2 regions of the Saccharothrix ecbatanensis genome follow, and region 1 is predicted to be linked to the other one. Evidence: predicted binding sites of a transcription regulator. Region 1 holds the regulator's gene; the other holds the start of a gene.
The links. The regulator HspR, encoded in region 1, represses chaperone genes until heat shock. The targets are predictions, from matches to a motif close to ANNTTGAGTNNNNNNNACTCAANNT.
Positions count from the first base shown of each region.

Region 2: the regulator HspR is predicted to act here: its motif matches at 2,083-2,107, upstream of lon (endopeptidase La).

Region 1 covers NZ_JACHMO010000001.1:7,232,991-7,241,570, reverse strand. The annotation lists gene dnaK (molecular chaperone DnaK) at 1-756, shown strand, start outside; gene grpE (nucleotide exchange factor GrpE) at 753-1,652, shown strand; gene dnaJ (molecular chaperone DnaJ) at 1,671-2,846, shown strand; gene F4560_RS31445 (heat shock protein transcriptional repressor HspR) at 2,843-3,268, shown strand; gene F4560_RS31440 (alpha/beta fold hydrolase) at 3,387-4,064, shown strand; gene F4560_RS31435 (FAD-binding oxidoreductase) at 4,331-5,434, opposite strand; gene F4560_RS31430 (VOC family protein) at 5,987-6,367, opposite strand; gene clpB (ATP-dependent chaperone ClpB) at 6,564-8,580, shown strand, end outside.
Region 2 covers NZ_JACHMO010000001.1:5,884,333-5,892,912, forward strand. The annotation lists gene F4560_RS24885 (cytochrome P450) at 1-923, shown strand, start outside; gene F4560_RS24890 (SAM-dependent methyltransferase) at 929-1,729, opposite strand; gene F4560_RS45745 (hypothetical protein) at 1,836-1,970, opposite strand; gene lon (endopeptidase La) at 2,118-4,484, shown strand; gene F4560_RS24900 (PstS family phosphate ABC transporter substrate-binding protein) at 4,584-6,245, opposite strand; gene F4560_RS24905 (polysaccharide deacetylase family protein) at 6,329-7,144, opposite strand; gene F4560_RS24910 (YbhB/YbcL family Raf kinase inhibitor-like protein) at 7,293-7,820, shown strand; gene F4560_RS24915 (mycothione reductase) at 7,876-8,580, shown strand, end outside.

The DNA.
Region 1 (8,580 bases):
CTGCTCGACGTCACCCCGCTGTCCCTGGGCATCGAGACCAAGGGCGGCGTGATGACCAAGCTCATCGAGCGGAACACGACGATCCCGACCAAGCGCTCGGAGATCTTCACCACGGCCGACGACAACCAGCCGTCCGTGCAGATCCAGGTCTTCCAGGGTGAGCGCGAGTTCGCCCGGGACAACAAGAAGCTCGGCATGTTCGAGCTGACCGGCCTGCCGCCCGCGCCGCGCGGCGTCCCGCAGATCGAGGTCACCTTCGACATCGACGCGAACGGCATCGTGCACGTGTCCGCGAAGGACATGGGCACGGGCAAGGAGCAGCGGATGACGATCACCGGCGGCTCCGCGCTGCCGAAGGACGACATCGAGCGGATGATCAAGGACGCCGAGGCGCACGCGGAGGAGGACAAGCGCCGCCGCGACGAGGCCGAGGTCCGCAACCAGGCCGAGACGCTGGTCTACCAGACGGAGAAGGTCCTCAAGGAGAACGAGGACAAGATCCCGGCCGAGGTCAAGGACAAGGTCAACGTGGCCGTCGCCGAGACCACCGAGGCGCTGAAGGGCGAGGACATCGCCACGATCCGCGCCGCGGTGGAGAAGCTGGCCACGGAGTCCCAGGCCATCGGCCAGTCCCTGTACGCCAACGCCCCCACGGCCGACGCGGCCGGTGCCGCCGGTGGTGCGCCCACCGGTGACGCGCCCAAGGCCGACGACGTCGTGGACGCGGAGATCGTCGACGAGGACGAGAAGAAGTGACCAAGCCCGAGGAACAGCCCCACGTCGTGGTGCGCGACCGCAGGCGCGTCGACCCGGACACCGGTGAGATGCGCACCCCGTCGCCCGAGGAGACGCCGGCCGAGTCGACGGGTGCCCAGGCGGGCGCCCAGACAGGTGCCGGGTCGGGCGCGGAGAACGGCGCTGAGACCGGCCCCGAGTCCGGCTCTGCGTCCGGCTCTGCGTCGGATTCCGTGCCGGACTCTGTGTCGGGCTCGCTCTCGGACTCGGAGCCCGGTTCGGCGTCCGGCCCGGCGGGTGGCGGCAAGCACGCCGCCCCCGACCTGCCGGACCCGGCCCAGGCCGTGACCGACCCGAGCGTCGAGCTGAAGGCGCAGCTGGACGAGCGGACCGCCGACCTCCAGCGGTTGACTGCGGAGTACGCCAACTACCGCAAGCGCGTCGACCGCGACCGGGAAGTGGTGATCACCACCGCCAAGGCGCAGGTGGCCGGCGAGCTGCTGTCCGTGCTGGACGACATCGAGCGGGCCGGCGCGCACGGTGACCTGACCGGCGCGTTCAAGGCGGTGGCCGACAAGCTGGTCGGCGCGCTGCACGGCACCGGTCTGGCGCCGTTCGGGCACGAGGGTGAGGAGTTCGACCCGTCCGTCCACGAGGCCGTGCAGCACAGCACGTCCCCGGACGTCAGCGGGCCGACCGTCACCGCCGTGCTGCGTCGCGGCTACCGGTTCGGCGAGCGCGTGCTGCGGCCCGCGCTGGTCGCGGTGACCGATCACGAGCCGGGTTCCGAGCCCGCGCCCGTGTCCGTCGCCGAGCCCGTGGCCGAGCCGGTCGAGGAGTCCGCCGACCAGTCCGCCGGCAAGCCCGCGTCGGAGTCCGCCGAGAAGTCCGCCGAAGAGCAGCACCAGCAGGATTGATGAAGGGGGGCGGCGTCCGTGAGCGCTCGTGACTGGATCGAGAAGGACTTCTACCGCGAGCTGGGCGTCACCTCCGACGCTTCGGCCGACGACATCAAGAAGGCGTACCGGAAGTTGGCGCGGGTGCTGCACCCCGACGCCAACCCCGGTGACGCCAAGGCCGAGGCGCGGTTCAAGGCGGTGTCCGAGGCGTACGGCGTGCTGTCGGACACCGCGAAGCGCAAGCAGTACGACGAGGCCCGCCGCCTCTTCTCCGGAGGCGGCGGGTTCCCCGGCGGGTTCGGCACCGGCAGCGGGTTCGACGTCGGCGACCTGTTCGGCCGCCAGGGCGCGGGCGCGCAGCAGCCCGGCGGCATGGGCGGGCTCGGCGACCTGCTCGGCGGCCTGTTCAACCGCCGGGCCGGCACGGCGGGGTCGGCGACCAGACCGCGGCGCGGCGAGGACGTCGAGACCGACGTGCGGATCGACTTCACCGAGGCCGTCAAGGGCGCGACCGTGCCCATGCGCCTGTCCAGCCCGGCGGCCTGCGGCACCTGCTCCGGTTCCGGCGCGCGTCCCGGCACGACGCCCCGGACGTGCGCGAACTGCGGTGGCGCCGGTCTGGTGACCCGCAGCCAGGGCGCGTTCGCGTTCTCCGAGCCGTGCACCGACTGCCGGGGCACCGGGCGGATCGTGGACGACCCGTGCCCGGAGTGCGGCGGCGACGGCGTGAGCACGAAGAGCCGCACGTTGACCATCCGCATCCCTCCGGGCGTGGACGACGGTCAGCGGATCCGGTTGGCCGGGCAGGGTGAGCCGGGGCGCAACAGCGGGCCGAACGGCGACCTGTTCGTGCGCGTCCACGTCAACCCGCACCCGCTTTTCGGGCGTTCGGGCAACGACCTGACGCTGACCGTGCCGGTGACGTTCCCCGAGTTGGCGCTCGGCACGACGTTGACCGTGCCCACGCTTGAGGGCAAGGTGACTCTGAAGGTTCCCGCGGGCACGGCCAGTGGCCGGGTGCTGCGGGCCAAGGGCAAGGGCATCGCCAAGCGCGACGGACAGGTCGGCGACCTGCTCATCACGCTGAACGTGGCGGTGCCGAACAACACGGACGCCGCAGCACGGGAGGCGTTGGAGAACTACGCGTCGGCGACGGCGAAGCACGACCCGCGCGCTGAGCTCAACGCCCTGTTGGAGAAGAGGTCGGTGTGAGCTTCCCGTTCCCGCCCGGCACCGACGAGGACACCCCGTTCTTCGTCATCTCCGTGGCGGCCCAGTTGTCCGGCTTGCACGCCCAGACCCTCCGGTCCTACGACCGGCTGGGTCTGGTGTCGCCGGGCCGCACTTCCGGCGGTGGGCGCCGGTACTCGATGCGCGACATCGTGCTGCTGCGGGAGGTGCAGCGCCTCTCGCAGGAGGAGGGCGTCAACCTCGCCGGGGTCAAGCGGATCATCGAGCTGGAGAACGAGGTCGGCGCGCTGCGCGCCCAGGTGAACGAGCTGGCGGAACAGCTCGCGTCCGCCATGGCCGCCGCCGAGCACGCCGCAGCCTCGGTCCACGCGTCGTACCGCCGTGACCTGGTCCCGGTGCGCCACGAGACCGCCCTGGTCGTCTGGAAACCGAACAAACGCTGACCGGCGGCGTCGCCCAATGGGGTGATCATGGCCGAAATATGTACGGAAACACTGTTCCCGTTACTCGGTTAAACCATGAGGAACCCCGCGACGCCGAACCCGCGGCCACACTGGAGCCGTGGACTACGTCTTCGTGCACGGCACCACCCAGTCGCCGACCGCCTGGCGCCCCGTCGAGGACCTCCTCCGCCGCCGTGGCCACCGCACCGTCGCCGTCGACCTGCCCACGGACCAGCCTGAGCTGCGCGCCGTCGACTACGCCGCGATCGCCCGCGCGCAGGCGGGCGACATGCTCGCCCCGGTCCTGGTCGGCCACTCCGGCGCCGGCCTGCTGATGCCCGCCATCGCCCGCGCCGTCGCCGCGTCCCACCTGGCCTGGATCGCCGCGATGATCCCCGGCCCCGTGTCCCTGGCCGACGAGCTCGCCGCCGACACCGGCGAGATGTTCAACCCGGAGTGGCGCGCCCTCACCGACCCGCCCACTGCGGACCCGGTGGTGGCCGCGTACTTCCTGTTCCACGACTGCGACCTGGCCGGGGTGCGCGCCGGCCTGCGGTCCCTCCGCCTCTTCTACCCCGCCGCGACGTACCGCGAGGTCCACGAGCTGCCGGACGTGCCGTCGACCTACGTCCTGCCCCGCGAGGACCGCACGCTGCGGCCGTCCTGGATGCGCCGGGCCGCGCGGGAACGGCTCGGGGTCGACGCGATCGAGGTCGACGGTGGCCACTGTCCGCAGACCAGCAGGCCCGAGACGCTGGCGGCGGTGCTCGGCGCGGCGTGGTCGGGTCCCGCTTGACTCCGCGCGCCTGACCGCGCCTGACCCTGCGCGCCTGACCCTGCAGACCTGACCCCCGGCGGACCTGAACCGCGTGCGTGAACCGGCGCGACGGACGGCGTGAACCGCGAGAACCCACGCGTGAACCGCGAGAACCCACGCGTGAACCGCGAGAACCCACGCGTGAACCGCGTGCGCCTACCGGCGCGCAGGCACGGCTCGAACCGACGCGACCAGGTGAACTGGCGCGAATCGGCGCGACGGGCGCGTGAACCGGTGCTAGCGGGTCAGTCCAGGGTGAAGGGGTCGTACTTGATCCGGTCCAGTGGCGTCCCGGCGACGAGCATCCGCGACACGGTCGCCCGGATCATCGACGGCGAGCCGCACACCAGCACGTCCCGTTCCTCCCACGCCCCGTACCGCGTGACCACGTCGGCCAGCGTGCCCTGCTCGACACCGCGCGCACCCGGATCCGACTCCAGCACCGGCACGACGGTCAGCCACGGGTTGGTCATGGCGAACCGCTGGAGGTTGTCCAAGTCGTACAGGTCCTCCCGCGTCCGCCCACCCATGAACAGGTGCACGCGCGGGTTCTCGCCCCACTGCGCCATCTCGTCGATGATCGCGTGCATCGGCGCCACACCGGTCCCACCGGCGACCATCAGCACGTCCCGCCCGCTCTTGCGGTCGACGCTCAGGCGGCCCATCGGCGGACCGATGCGCCACACGTCACCGGGCTGCGTGTGCCCGACGATCGACCGGCTCACCCACCCGCCCTCGACCGAACGGATGTGGAACTCGATGATGCCGTCGTCGCGCGGCGCGTTGGCGGGCGAGTAGTACCGCCACAGCCGCGCGCGCTGCGGCGTCTCCACGCTGACGTACTGACCGGCCTGGTACCCGACCGGGTGATCGGGCTGCAACCGCACGACGGCCAGGTCCCAGCTCACCCGCTGGTGCTCCAGCACGGTCGCGTGCCAGTACGCAGGCCCGTCGTCGGCGGCCGCGGCCTCCTGCATGGCCCGCGCCATGATCGTGTACGCCTCGGCCCAGGCCATCTCGACCTGCGGCGTCCACGCCGGTCCGGCGAACTTCTTGACCGCCGACAGCAGCGCCATGCCGACCGACTCGTAGTGCACGTTGACGACACCGAACTTGCGGTGGTCACGCCCGAGTTGGCGGAGGAACGGGATCAGGTCGTCCGGGCGGTCCACCATCTGCACGACGTGGACCAGGGCGCGCAGCAGTCGGCTGCGCTGGACCTCCATGTTCGCGGGGAACATTTCACGGGTCGCCGGCGCGAGACTGAAGAGCATGCCGTAGAAGAACTTCGCGACTTCGTCCTGGCGCGGCTCCACCACCGCGAAGCTCTCCCGGATCATCCGCACCATAGCGGTGACACCAGGAGGAGGTTCTCGGTGTGGGGGGCTTGGGATGGGGCTCAACACAGCGTTCGCAGTCATGGTCCGGGCGCAGTCTCCACGTTTCTGGCGGCGCCAGCAAGGGCGCTACGTCCTCGTCAAGCTTCCATCCCCGACGAGGCGACACTAACCCGCCAACTGGCCGGTCGGTTCCTTGATGCCACCTTCGAGTGCAGTGCGGTTACAGCGGGTTACGCACGGCTCCGGCGAAAGGGTGGACATTCCCCTCCACGTATACCTAATGCGCTGCTCATCGCCCACTCCCAGGTGAACGGCTTGCCCACGCAACGCGCACGACTGCGCACGCGACCGTGTCCGGGATCGCTCCCAGCGTCCAGCTGAGACGGCCGGTTGAGACGCTCCGCCCGCCGGTGAGCGCGACGGGCGGGACGTTCACCCCAGTGGCGGCCGGCGGACCGCGCAAGTGCGGGTTGCCGCACCGGCCTGTGGATGCTCACCTGCGAATTGTGGACAACTCAGGCACAGGTGTGGACAACCCGCTGCGACATGTGGGTGACGGCGTCAGGAGAGTGCGGCACGCTCCGCTGCGCTGACTTCGACGCAGAACTCGTTGCCCTCCGGATCGGCCAGCACGACCCACCCGCGACCGTTCGGCCGGCGCTGGTCGTCGACCAACGTCGCCCCGATCCCGAGCAGCCGCTCCACTTCGGCATCCCGAGCGATGTCGGGACGGAGGTCGAGGTGGACCCGGTTCTTGACCGTCTTGCCCTCCGGGACCTGGATGAACAGCAGTCCCGGCCCTTCCGGCAGTTCGACGAGCGCTTCGGGGTCACCCGGCTGGTCTTCGTCGCTCACCGGCTGCCCGGTGACCTGGCTCCAGAACTGCGCCAGCGCGTAAGCGTCCTTGCAGTCGACCGTGATGTGGTGCACGAGGGAACTCATGCCCAGATCCTCATGTGCGGACCTCTCGGCTGCACCCGAGTTTCACGGCCGCCGTCACGCCGCGCCGGGCCGTGGCCCACACCACACACTTCCACTAGGTTGAGCGGAACTGACTCAACTTTTCTGACGTTGAGCGGGATGACGGCTGGTGCGGAACGCTGGCCAACGCGCGCACGAACACCGACCGAGGTGAGGAATGGACGCTTTCAACCCGACCACGAAGACCCAGCAGGCCGTGTCCGCCGCCGTGCAGGCGGCGACCATCGCGGGCAATCCCGACGTCGGCCCGGTCCACCTCCTCGGCGCCCTCCTGGCCCAGGGCGACGGCCTGACCGCGCCCCTCCTGTCCGCCGTCGGCGCGGACCCGACGCAGGTGCACAAGGAACTCGACCAGATCTCCAGGGGCCTGCCCGCGGCCAGCGGCTCCTCCGTGTCCGCGCCCCAGTTCTCCCGCGAGGCGGCCCGGGTGCTGGGCAAGGCGCAGGAACTCGCCACTGAGATGGGTGACGAGTACGTGTCCACCGAGCACCTGCTCGTCGGCCTCTCCCACCACGGCGGCCAGGTCGCCGACCTGCTGCGTCGCCACGGCGCGACCCCCGAATCCCTCAAGGAGGCGTTCGGCAAGGTCCGCGGCTCGGCCCGCGTCACCAGCCCGGATCCGGAGGGCACCTACAAGGCGTTGGAGAAGTACGGCGTCGACCTGACCGAACGCGCCCGCAAGGGCGAGCTGGACCCGGTCATCGGCCGGAACACCGAGATCCGCCGCGTCGTGCAGGTCCTGTCCCGTCGCACGAAGAACAACCCGGTCCTGATCGGCGAGCCCGGCGTGGGCAAGACGGCCATCGTCGAGGGCCTGGCCCAGCGGATCATCGCCGGCGACGTGCCCGAGAGCCTCCGCGGCAAGAAGGTCGTCGCGCTCGACCTCGGCTCGATGGTGGCGGGCGCGAAGTACCGGGGCGAGTTCGAGGAGCGGCTGAAGGCCGTGCTGAAGGAGATCACCGACTCCGCCGGCCAGGTCGTCACGTTCATCGACGAGCTGCACACGATCGTCGGCGCGGGCGCTACGGGCGAGTCCGCCATGGACGCGGGCAACATGATCAAGCCGATGCTGGCCCGCGGCGAGCTGCGGATGGTCGGCGCGACCACGTTGGACGAGTACCGCGAGCACATCGAGAAGGACGCCGCCCTGGAACGCCGCTTCCAGCAGGTCTTCGTCGGCGAGCCGTCCGTCGAGGACACCATCGGCATCCTGCGCGGCCTCAAGGACCGGTACGAGGTGCACCACGGCGTGCGCATCACCGACGCCGCCCTGGTCGCCGCCGCCACCCTCTCCGACCGGTACATCACCGCCCGCTTCCTCCCCGACAAGGCGATCGACCTGGTGGACGAGTCGGCGTCCCGGCTGCGCATGGAGATCGACTCCCGGCCGGTCGAGATCGACGAGGTCGAACGCGCGGTGCGCCGGCTGGAGATCGAGGAGATGGCGCTGGCCAAGGAGTCGGACGCGCCCTCGGTGGAACGCCTCGCCGCGCTGCGAGCCGAGCTGGCCGAGCAGCGCGAGACGCTGGCCGGGCTGACCGCCCGCTGGCAGAACGAGAAGGGCTCGATCGAGAAGGTCCGCGACCTCAAGGAGCAGCTGGAGCAGCTGCGCGGCGAGTCGGAGCGGGCCGAGCGGGACGGTGACCTGGGCCGGGCCGCCGAGCTGCGGTACGGGCGCATCCCGGCGTTGGAGAAGGAGCTGGAGGCGGCCACCCGCACCACGCAGGGCGCCGCCGTGATGCTGAAGGAGGAGGTCGGCCCGGACGACGTGGCCGACGTGGTCTCCGCGTGGACGGGCATTCCGGCGGGTCGGCTGCTCGAAGGCGAGACGGCGAAGCTGCTGCGCATGGAGGACGAGCTGGCCAAGCGCGTGGTCGGCCAGGCCGAGGCGGTCCGGGTGGTGTCGGACGCGGTCCGGCGGACCCGTGCGGGCGTGGCGGACCCGGACCGGCCGACCGGCTCGTTCCTGTTCCTCGGACCGACCGGCGTCGGCAAGACGGAGCTGGCCAAGGCGCTGGCGGAGTTCCTGTTCGACGACGAGCGGGCGATGATCCGGATCGACATGAGCGAGTACTCCGAGAAGCACTCGGTGGCCCGGCTCGTCGGCGCGCCCCCCGGTTACGTCGGGTACGACCAGGGCGGTCAGCTCACCGAGTCCGTGCGCCGCCGGCCTT
Region 2 (8,580 bases), 1.3 Mb from region 1:
TCCTCACCATGGACCCGCCCCGGCACACGAGGGTGCGCAAACCCGCCGTCCGGCAGTTCACCGCCGCGCACGCCGAACGGTTGCGCGGCTTCGTGGAACGCACGGCCGAGGACCTGCTCGACGGGTTCACCGAGCCGCCGGTCGACCTGGTCGAGCGGTTCGCCGCGCCGCTGACGTCGGCCGGGATCTGCGCCGCGCTGGACCTGCCGCCGGTCGACCACACCCGGCTGCGCGCGTGGGCGCGACCGCTGCTCGCGCTGGACGCGGAGCAGGCGGTCGGCGCCGCCGAGGCAGCCGTTGGGCTGACCACCTACCTGGCCCGGCTGCTCGACGACCCGGGCGTGTGGCGGGACGGAGCGGTGGCGGCCTCACTGGTGGCGGACCTCGAACCGGAGGAAGCGGGGCGGCTGCTCACGTTCCTCCTCATCTCCGGGCACGTGTCGACCTCCGTCCAGCTGGTGAACTGCGTGCTGGAGCTGCTGGTCCGGCCGACCGAGTGGCGGCGGCTGACGGACGACCCCGCGCTCGTCGACCGGGCGGTGGAGGAGCTGCTCCGGTTCAGCCCTCCGGAGTCCGGCGGGCTGGGTCCACGGCGGGCCGTCGAGGACGTCGAGCTGGCCGGGGTGCTGATCCGCACGGGCGACGTGGTCGTGCCTTGCACCAGGGAAGCCAACCTCGACCCGTCGGTGTTCCCCTCGGCCGACCGGCTCGACGTGACGCGTGAGGACTGCCGGCACCTGTCGTTCGGCCCCGGACGCCACCACTGCGTCGGCGCGCACCTGGCCCGCATGGAGCTCCAAGTCGCGCTGGGCGCGCTGGTGCGCAGGTTCCCCGGCCTCCGCCTCGCCGTGCCGCCGGACGGGCTGCACCGCCGCAGCGGCCTCCAGTTCCGCGAGCTGGTCGAGCTACCGGTGAGCTGGTGACCGGTTCACGCCTTGCGGCCCACCCCGGCGTACGCGTTGATGAAGGCGTCGTCCGAGTCCTTCCGCCAGTCAGACAGCGGCACGACACCCGGTTCCACGACGTCCAGCCCGGCGAAGAACGCGGCGACCTCGTCACCCGAGCGCAGCACCAGCGGGCTGTCGGTGCGCTGGTAGATGGCGTTCACCTTCTCACCGCTGCGCTGCTCGTCCTGCGACACGCCGTCCCAGCTGCCGTGCGAGATGGCGACGAAACTGCCCGGCGCCAACGCGTCGCGGTACCGGGCGATCGCCTGGTGCGGCTCGTCCGAGTCCGGCACGAAGTGCAGCACGGCGACCATCAGCAGGCCGATGGGCCGGTCGAAGTCGAGCGTCGCGCGGACCTCTTCGTTGCCCAGCACCGAGTCCGGGTCGCGCAGGTCGCCCTGGATGGCCACGGCGAGGGGGTTGTCGGCGAGCAGCGCGGTGCTGTGCGCGACCGCGACGGGCTCGACGTCGGCGTACACCACCCGTGCCGCCGGGTTGGACTGCTGGGCGATCTCGTGCACGTTGCCCACGGTCGGGATGCCCGATCCCAGGTCCAGGAACTGGTCGATGCCCTGCGACAGCAGGTACCGCACGGCCCGGCGGAGGAACGAGCGGTTCGCGCGGGCCGCGCCGGACATGCCGGGGAAGATCTGCTCGACCGCTTTCGCCGCCTCGCGGTCCACCGCGAAGTTGTGCGACCCGCCCAGGAAGTAGTCGTACATCCGGGCCGCGCTCGGCCGGTCCAGGTCCACCGATGACGGAACCCAGCTCGCCTGCTCCATGCGCACACATCTCCTCGTCAGTCGACTGCGTGATCGTTCCGGTGGGGCGGATCCGGCACAACCCCCGAATGGACGCTCGTGCCCCCACCCCACTGCCGCGCGGAGGTCAGCGTGCCGGCCGCTCGCCGTCCGGTGGGCACTCCTCCACGTCCGGCTCGGCCGCGGGCCGGACGAACGCCTCGACCTTCCTGGCGACCGGGAACTCGGACCGCGAGTCGTCCTCCAACGCGCCCAGGTCCACGCCCGCCCGCGGCAGTCCATGGCCGAAATGCTGTCACCCGGCATCGCGCCACAGCCGAACCGGGGTGCTCGCTCAGGGCGAACATCATCCGGAAACAATCCCGCGCTCACCTTGGTTGAGCCAGACAGACTCAACTTTGGAGGGATCATGGGCGAGACGTTGGCGCTGCCGGTGCTGCCGCTGGACGACGTGGTCGTGCTGCCGGGCATGGTCGTGCCGATCCGCCTCAGCGGCTCGGACGCCACCGCCGAGGCCCGCGCCGCGATCGAGGCCGCGACGGCCGCCGGCGAGGCAGCCGGTGGGCAGTCGCAAGTGCTGCTGGTGCCCCGGCTGGACGGCAAGTACGCGAAGGTCGGCACGCTGGCGGTGATCGAGCAGGTCGGCCGGCTGTCCGGCGGCGAGCGCGCGGCCGTGGTGCGCGGCACGGAGCGGGTCCGCATCGGCACCGGCACGACCGGGCCGGGCGCGGCGCTGTGGGTGGAGGCGACGGTGGCCGACGAGGCGCCGGTGGACGACCACACCCGTGAGCTGGCCCGCGAGTACCGGGCGCTGGTCACCACGATCCTCCAGCAGCGCGGCGCGTGGCAGGTGGTCGACTCGGTGCAGCAGGTGGACGACCCGTCCGCGCTGGCCGACCTCGCCGGGTACGCCTCGTACCTGGACGACGACCGGAAGATCTGGCTGCTGGAGACCAGCGACGTCACGGAGCGGCTGGAGAAGCTGCTGGAGTGGGGCCGCGAGTACCTGACCGAGCTGGACGTGACCGAGACGATCCGCAAGGACGTCAAGGAGGGCGTGGAGAAGCAGCAGCGGGAGTTCCTGCTGCGCCGGCAGCTCGCCGCGATCCGCAAGGAGCTGGCCGAGTTGGACGGCAAGCCCGCCACCGAGGAGCAGGACTACCGGGCCCGGGTCGAGGGCGCTGACCTGCCGGAGAACGTGCGCAAGGCGGCGTTGGCCGAGGTCGACAAGCTGGAGCGGACGTCCGAGCAGTCGCCCGAGGTCGGCTGGATCCGGACGTGGCTGGACACGGTGCTGGAGCTGCCGTGGAACGAGCGCACCGAGGAGTCGTACGACATCGCGGGCGCACGGGCCGTTCTGGACGCCGACCACGCGGGTCTGGACGACGTGAAGGAGCGCATCACCGAGTACCTGGCGGTGCGGCGTCGGCGGGCCGACCGGGGTCTGGGTGTCGTGGGCGGACGGCGTTCCGGCGCGGTGCTCGCGCTGGTCGGGCCGCCCGGCGTGGGCAAGACGTCGCTCGGCGAGTCGGTCGCGCGGGCCATGGGCCGCAAGTTCGTCCGGGTCGCGCTGGGCGGTGTGCGGGACGAGGCGGAGATCCGCGGCCACCGGCGCACGTACGTCGGCGCGTTGCCGGGCCGGATCGTGCGGGCCATCGCGGAGGCGGGGTCGATGAACCCGGTCGTGCTGCTGGACGAGATCGACAAGGTCGGCGCGGACTACCGGGGCGATCCGACGGCGGCGCTGCTGGAGGTGCTCGACCCGGCGCAGAACCACACGTTCCGCGACCACTACCTGGAGGTCGAGCTGGACCTGTCGGACGTGGTGTTCCTCGCCACGGCCAACGTGCTGGAGTCCATCCCCGGCCCGCTGCTTGACCGGATGGAACTGGTGCGGCTGGACGGGTACACCGAGGACGAGAAGGTCGTCATCGGCCGCGACCACCTGCTGCCGCGCCAGGTCGAGCGGGCGGGCCTCACGTCCGACGACGTCACGGTGACCGAGGAGTCGTTGCGGAAGCTGGCGGGCGAGTACACCCGTGAGGCGGGCGTGCGGCAGTTGGAGCGTTCGCTGGCACGCATCCTGCGGAAGGTGACGGCGCGGGTCGCGCTGGACGAGGCCGAGCTGCCGGTGACGGTGGACGTGCCGGACCTGCGCGGGTACCTGGGCTCGCCCAAGCACACGCCGGAATCGGCCGAGCGGACGTCGGTGCCGGGCGTGGCGACGGGGCTGGCGGTCACCGGCGCGGGCGGTGACGTGCTGTTCGTGGAGGCGTCGCTGGCGTCGTCGGGCACTGGCGCGGCCGGCGTCACGCTGACCGGTCAGCTCGGTGACGTGATGAAGGAGTCGGCGCAGATCGCGTTGTCGTACCTGCGGTCCAACGACGACCGCGCCGAGGCGTTGGCGGAGCGTGGTGTGCACATCCACGTGCCGGCGGGCGCGGTGCCGAAGGACGGGCCGTCGGCGGGCGTGACGATGACGACGGCGTTGGCGTCGCTGCTGTCCGGGCGTCCGGTGCGGGCGGACGTGGCGATGACCGGCGAGGTGTCGCTGACCGGGCGCGTGCTGCCGATCGGCGGGGTCAAGCAGAAGCTGCTGGCCGCGCACCGGGCGGGCATCACGACCGTGCTGCTGCCGCAGCGCAACGAGCCCGACCTGGACGATGTGCCGGAGTCGGTGCTGGCGGAGCTGACCGTGCACCTGGTCGGCGACGTGCGCGAGGTGTTGGACCTGGCGCTGGAACCCGCCAAAGCAACTGCCGCGGTGGCCGCCTGACGTTCCCCGGTGCAGCCCCGGTCGACCACGTGTCGGCCGGGGCTTCGTCGTCGGGCCGATCGGGCGACGTCGGAAACGGATCGGCCCTGTCGCCGCGCCTCAACGCAGGTTGCACAGGTCCAGTGGCGCGCCGTCCGCCGTGAGGCACGGCAGGTACCCGGCGTCCTTCATCCGCACCCGCGCGCCGTCGTGCTCCCGCGCGTACTTGAGGAACCGGCCGGCCAACGAGTCCGCCGCCGGCTCCGACCGCGCGTACAGGTACTCGACCGTCCAGAACGGGTAGCCGGACTCCACGCCCACCGCCGCGTCGAACACCTTGCCGTCCAACGACAACGCGGTCAGCGCGTTCGTCTTGCGGGCCTCCGCCACGGACGGCGCGTCGGCGTACCCGATCGCGCCCTCCACCGCCCCGATCTCCCGCACCACGTCGGCGTTCTCGTCCCGCTCGCACCGGATCACCGGCGCGTCCGGCGAACGGTCCTTGGCCCGGCAGTCGTTGGAGGACAACGCGCTCTCGCTCGTGCCCAGCACCCGCCGCTCGAACAGCTCCCGCGTCCCCGACTCGCCACCCCGGCCGACGATCCGGATGGGCAACGGAGCGCCGCCGCGCAGCTGGCTCCAGTCCGTGTAGGCGCCCGCGTAGATGCCGCGCAGCTGCGCCACCGTGATCGTGTCCAGCCCGACCGAGCTGTGCACCACCACGTGGTAGACCACGATCGCGAGCTGCTGCGTGAATACGCCCTCCACGTCCTGCTTGCCGTCCGACAGCGCCACCATGCCCTCTTCGCCGCCGACGACCTCGCGCACACCCTGGATGCTGCCGGTCGCGGACGTGGTGACGGTCGCGTCGGGGCACGCCTGCTCGTACTGGTCGGCGATCGCGGCCATGGTCGGCATGAACACGCTCGACCCCTCCACCCGCAACGTGCCCGACGCGCACGCCACCGTCGCGTCGGTCGAATCCGGCGGCCACGCCAGGACCAGCACCAGGACGGCCGCGAGCAAAGCGGCCAGGCCACCCGTCAGCCTCGGCAGGGTGAGCCGCCGTTCCGGGCGCTCGTCGTGCACGATGCCCGCGCCGGCCAGGTCGCCGACGACCTTCACGTCCTTGCCCAGCTCGCCCGTCGAGTTGCCGTCCGGCTCGCGCAGCACCACCAGCAGCTTGAACTTCTGCTTGCGCCGCAACGTCAGGTTCTCCAGCCGCACCCCGTGCCACACCGGCTCGCCCGGCGGGTCCGCGGCCACCGCCAGCCCGCCCCACCTGGCCACCCGCTGCGCCATCCGCGCCCGCACCGTGGGCAGCGACGCCCGTGACGACTCCCTGAGGTCGGTCTCCCTGGGACCGGGCTCGGCGCCGAAGAACTGGAGGCTGCGCCGGATCTCGTCCTTCAGCTCGTCCGACCCGGCCTCGGACACCCTCGCGTTCCACACGATCCGGTCGCCGAAGGTGAACGTCAGCGGCTTGGCGAAGTCCTCGGCGTCGATGTCGTAGGTGCCCGTGTTGCGGACCCTGACCACCACGATGCTCATCCGGTCCAGCACCCGCACCAGCTCGCGCAGCTGCGGCGCGTTCGCGTCGGTGCCGTCGTGCAGCTGCTCCGGCCCGAGACCGATCTTGGAGTTGTAGAGCACGCGGAACCCGAGGCGCTTGCGGCGCACGAAGAGCCGGTCGATGACCGGGGCCGCGAACAACAAGCCGATCGCGAGCAGCACCGGCCCGGGTCCACCCAGGAATTCCAACGCGGAACGCAGCACCTGCACACCGAATTCTCGGTCGGCGGACCGGCCGCGGGTCCGGTGATCACCGGACGTTCACCACGACTTCACGCCGTGGCAAGGAGTCGTCACACGACCGCGTCGCGGTCCGCGAGGAAGTCCTCCAGCACGACCGGGGTCAGGCCGTCGAGCTTGCAGCGTTCGAGGAAGGCCAGGAAGTCCTCCACGAACGTGTGCCGGAAGTGCATGAGCACGATGTCGCCCGCGTTCAACCGGCCGCCCGCCTGGAACTGCACGACGCCGTCGTTGACCGCCGCGGTCCACATGACCAACGCCGTGAAACCGCAGTCGGCGGCGGCCCGGCGGGTGGTGTGGTCGAAGTTCCCGAACGGCGGCCGGAACAACTTCGGTTGCGCGCCCAGCTGCGCGCGGAGGAGGTCGGCGTTGCCGCAGATCTCGTCGCGCTGGAAGTCGTACGAAGTGCCGGTGAGGTCGGGGTGGGTCGCGGTGTGCGCGTGGACCCTCGCGGCGCCCTGGAAGGTCTTCCAGTAGTCCGCGTAACCGTCGACGTGCTTGGAGTTGAGGAACAGCGTGGGCTCGACGCCGCTCTTGCGCATCAGCTCCAGCGCGGCGGGGTGGCGCACCGCGCCGTCGTCGATGGTGATGAACACGTACGGGCGGTCGGTCGCGATCCGGCGGACCACCGGCACCATGCCGTCGGCGATCGGCGGCACGTGCTGCTGCGGTGTCCCGTAGGCGTACGGGTGCTGGAAGACGGGGACCGTGGTGCCGCCCGGACCCGGCAAGACCGTCGGCGGCGTGGTGGTGGTCGTCGTTGTCGTAGTGGTCGTAGTAGTCGTCGCCGGCGGCTGCGCTTCCGGCTCTGGTGCGCACGCCACCGCGATGACGGCCGCCACCGCGACCGCCAGTGCCCTCGGTCTCATCCCAGTCCCCCTTGAAACCCATTATCACCCGATCGGGTGACGCTCACGGGGCTTGAGACGCCACGAGGATCACTCGGGTTGCTCTGCGACCCGTAGGCCCCGGCGATAGGGTCCTGCGGGTCCCACGAGATCACGAGTGGAGGACCTGATGAGCCTTGAGCGCCCCACCGCTCCCGACCCCTACTCGCTGCTGCCGAAGGTGGCGTCGTTCGCGGTCGACTCGACCGACGTGACCGACGGCCAGGCGCTGGCGGAGGCACACGTGTTCGAGGGCGGCAACACGTCGCCCCAACTGGGCTGGGCCGGGTTCCCGGACGGGACCAAGAGCTTCGTGGTGACGTGCTTCGACCCCGACGCGCCGATCCCGTCCGGCTTCTGGCACTGGGTCGCGGTGAACATCCCGGCGTCGGTGACGTCGCTGGACACCGGAGCGGGCGCCTCCGACGACACGCTGCCCGACGGCGCGTTCCACGTGCGGAACGACTTCGGCACGCGGGCGTTCGGAGGCGCCGCGCCGCCGCCCGGCGACCAGGTGCACCGGTACTGCTTCGTGGTGCACGCGGTGGACGTGGAGAAGCTGGACGTGGACCGCGACTCGTCACCCGCAGTAGTCGGGTTCAACCTGGCGTTCCACACCCTGGCGCGCGCGATCCTGGTGCCGACGTACGCCCACTGACCGCGTCACGCGTGGTTCGGGAATGATCGCCTCACGTCGTGGGTTGCAGCACGACGTGAGGCACTTCGACCTGGTCATCATCGGCACCGGTTCCGGCAACTCCATCGCGGACGAGCGGTTCGCCGGCTGGAACATCGCGATCGTCGAGAAAGGCGTGTTCGGCGGCACGTGCCTGAACGTCGGGTGCATCCCCACCAAGATGTTCGTGCACGCCGCGGACGTCGCCGCCGCACCCGGCTCGGGCGCGCGGCTCGGCGTGGACGCGCACCTCGACGGCGTTCGCTGGACGGACGTGCGCGACCGGATCTTCGGGCGCATCGACCCCATCTCCGAGGGCGGGCGCCGCTGGCGGGCCGAGGAGAACGCGAACGTCACCGTGTTCGCGGGCACGGCCCGGTTCACCGGGCCCAAGACCCTGGACACCGGCACCGGCGAGGTGATCACCGGCGACCGGTTCGTGCTGGCCGCGGGCAGCCGCCCGGTCGTGCCGGACGTGGCGGACCTGGACTCGGTCGGCTACCACACCAGCGACACGATCATGCGCCTCGACGCCCTGCCCGCCCGGATCACCATCCTGGGCAGCGGGTTCGTGGCGGCCGAGTTCGCGCACGTGTTCTCGTCGTTCGGGGTGGCGGTGACCGTGATCGCGCGGTCGGACCTGCTGCTCCGGCACGAGGACCGGGAGGTCGCGACCCGGTTCACGCGGGTCGCGTCGGAGAAGTGGGACGTGCGGCTCAAGCGCAAGGCGGTGCGGGCCGAG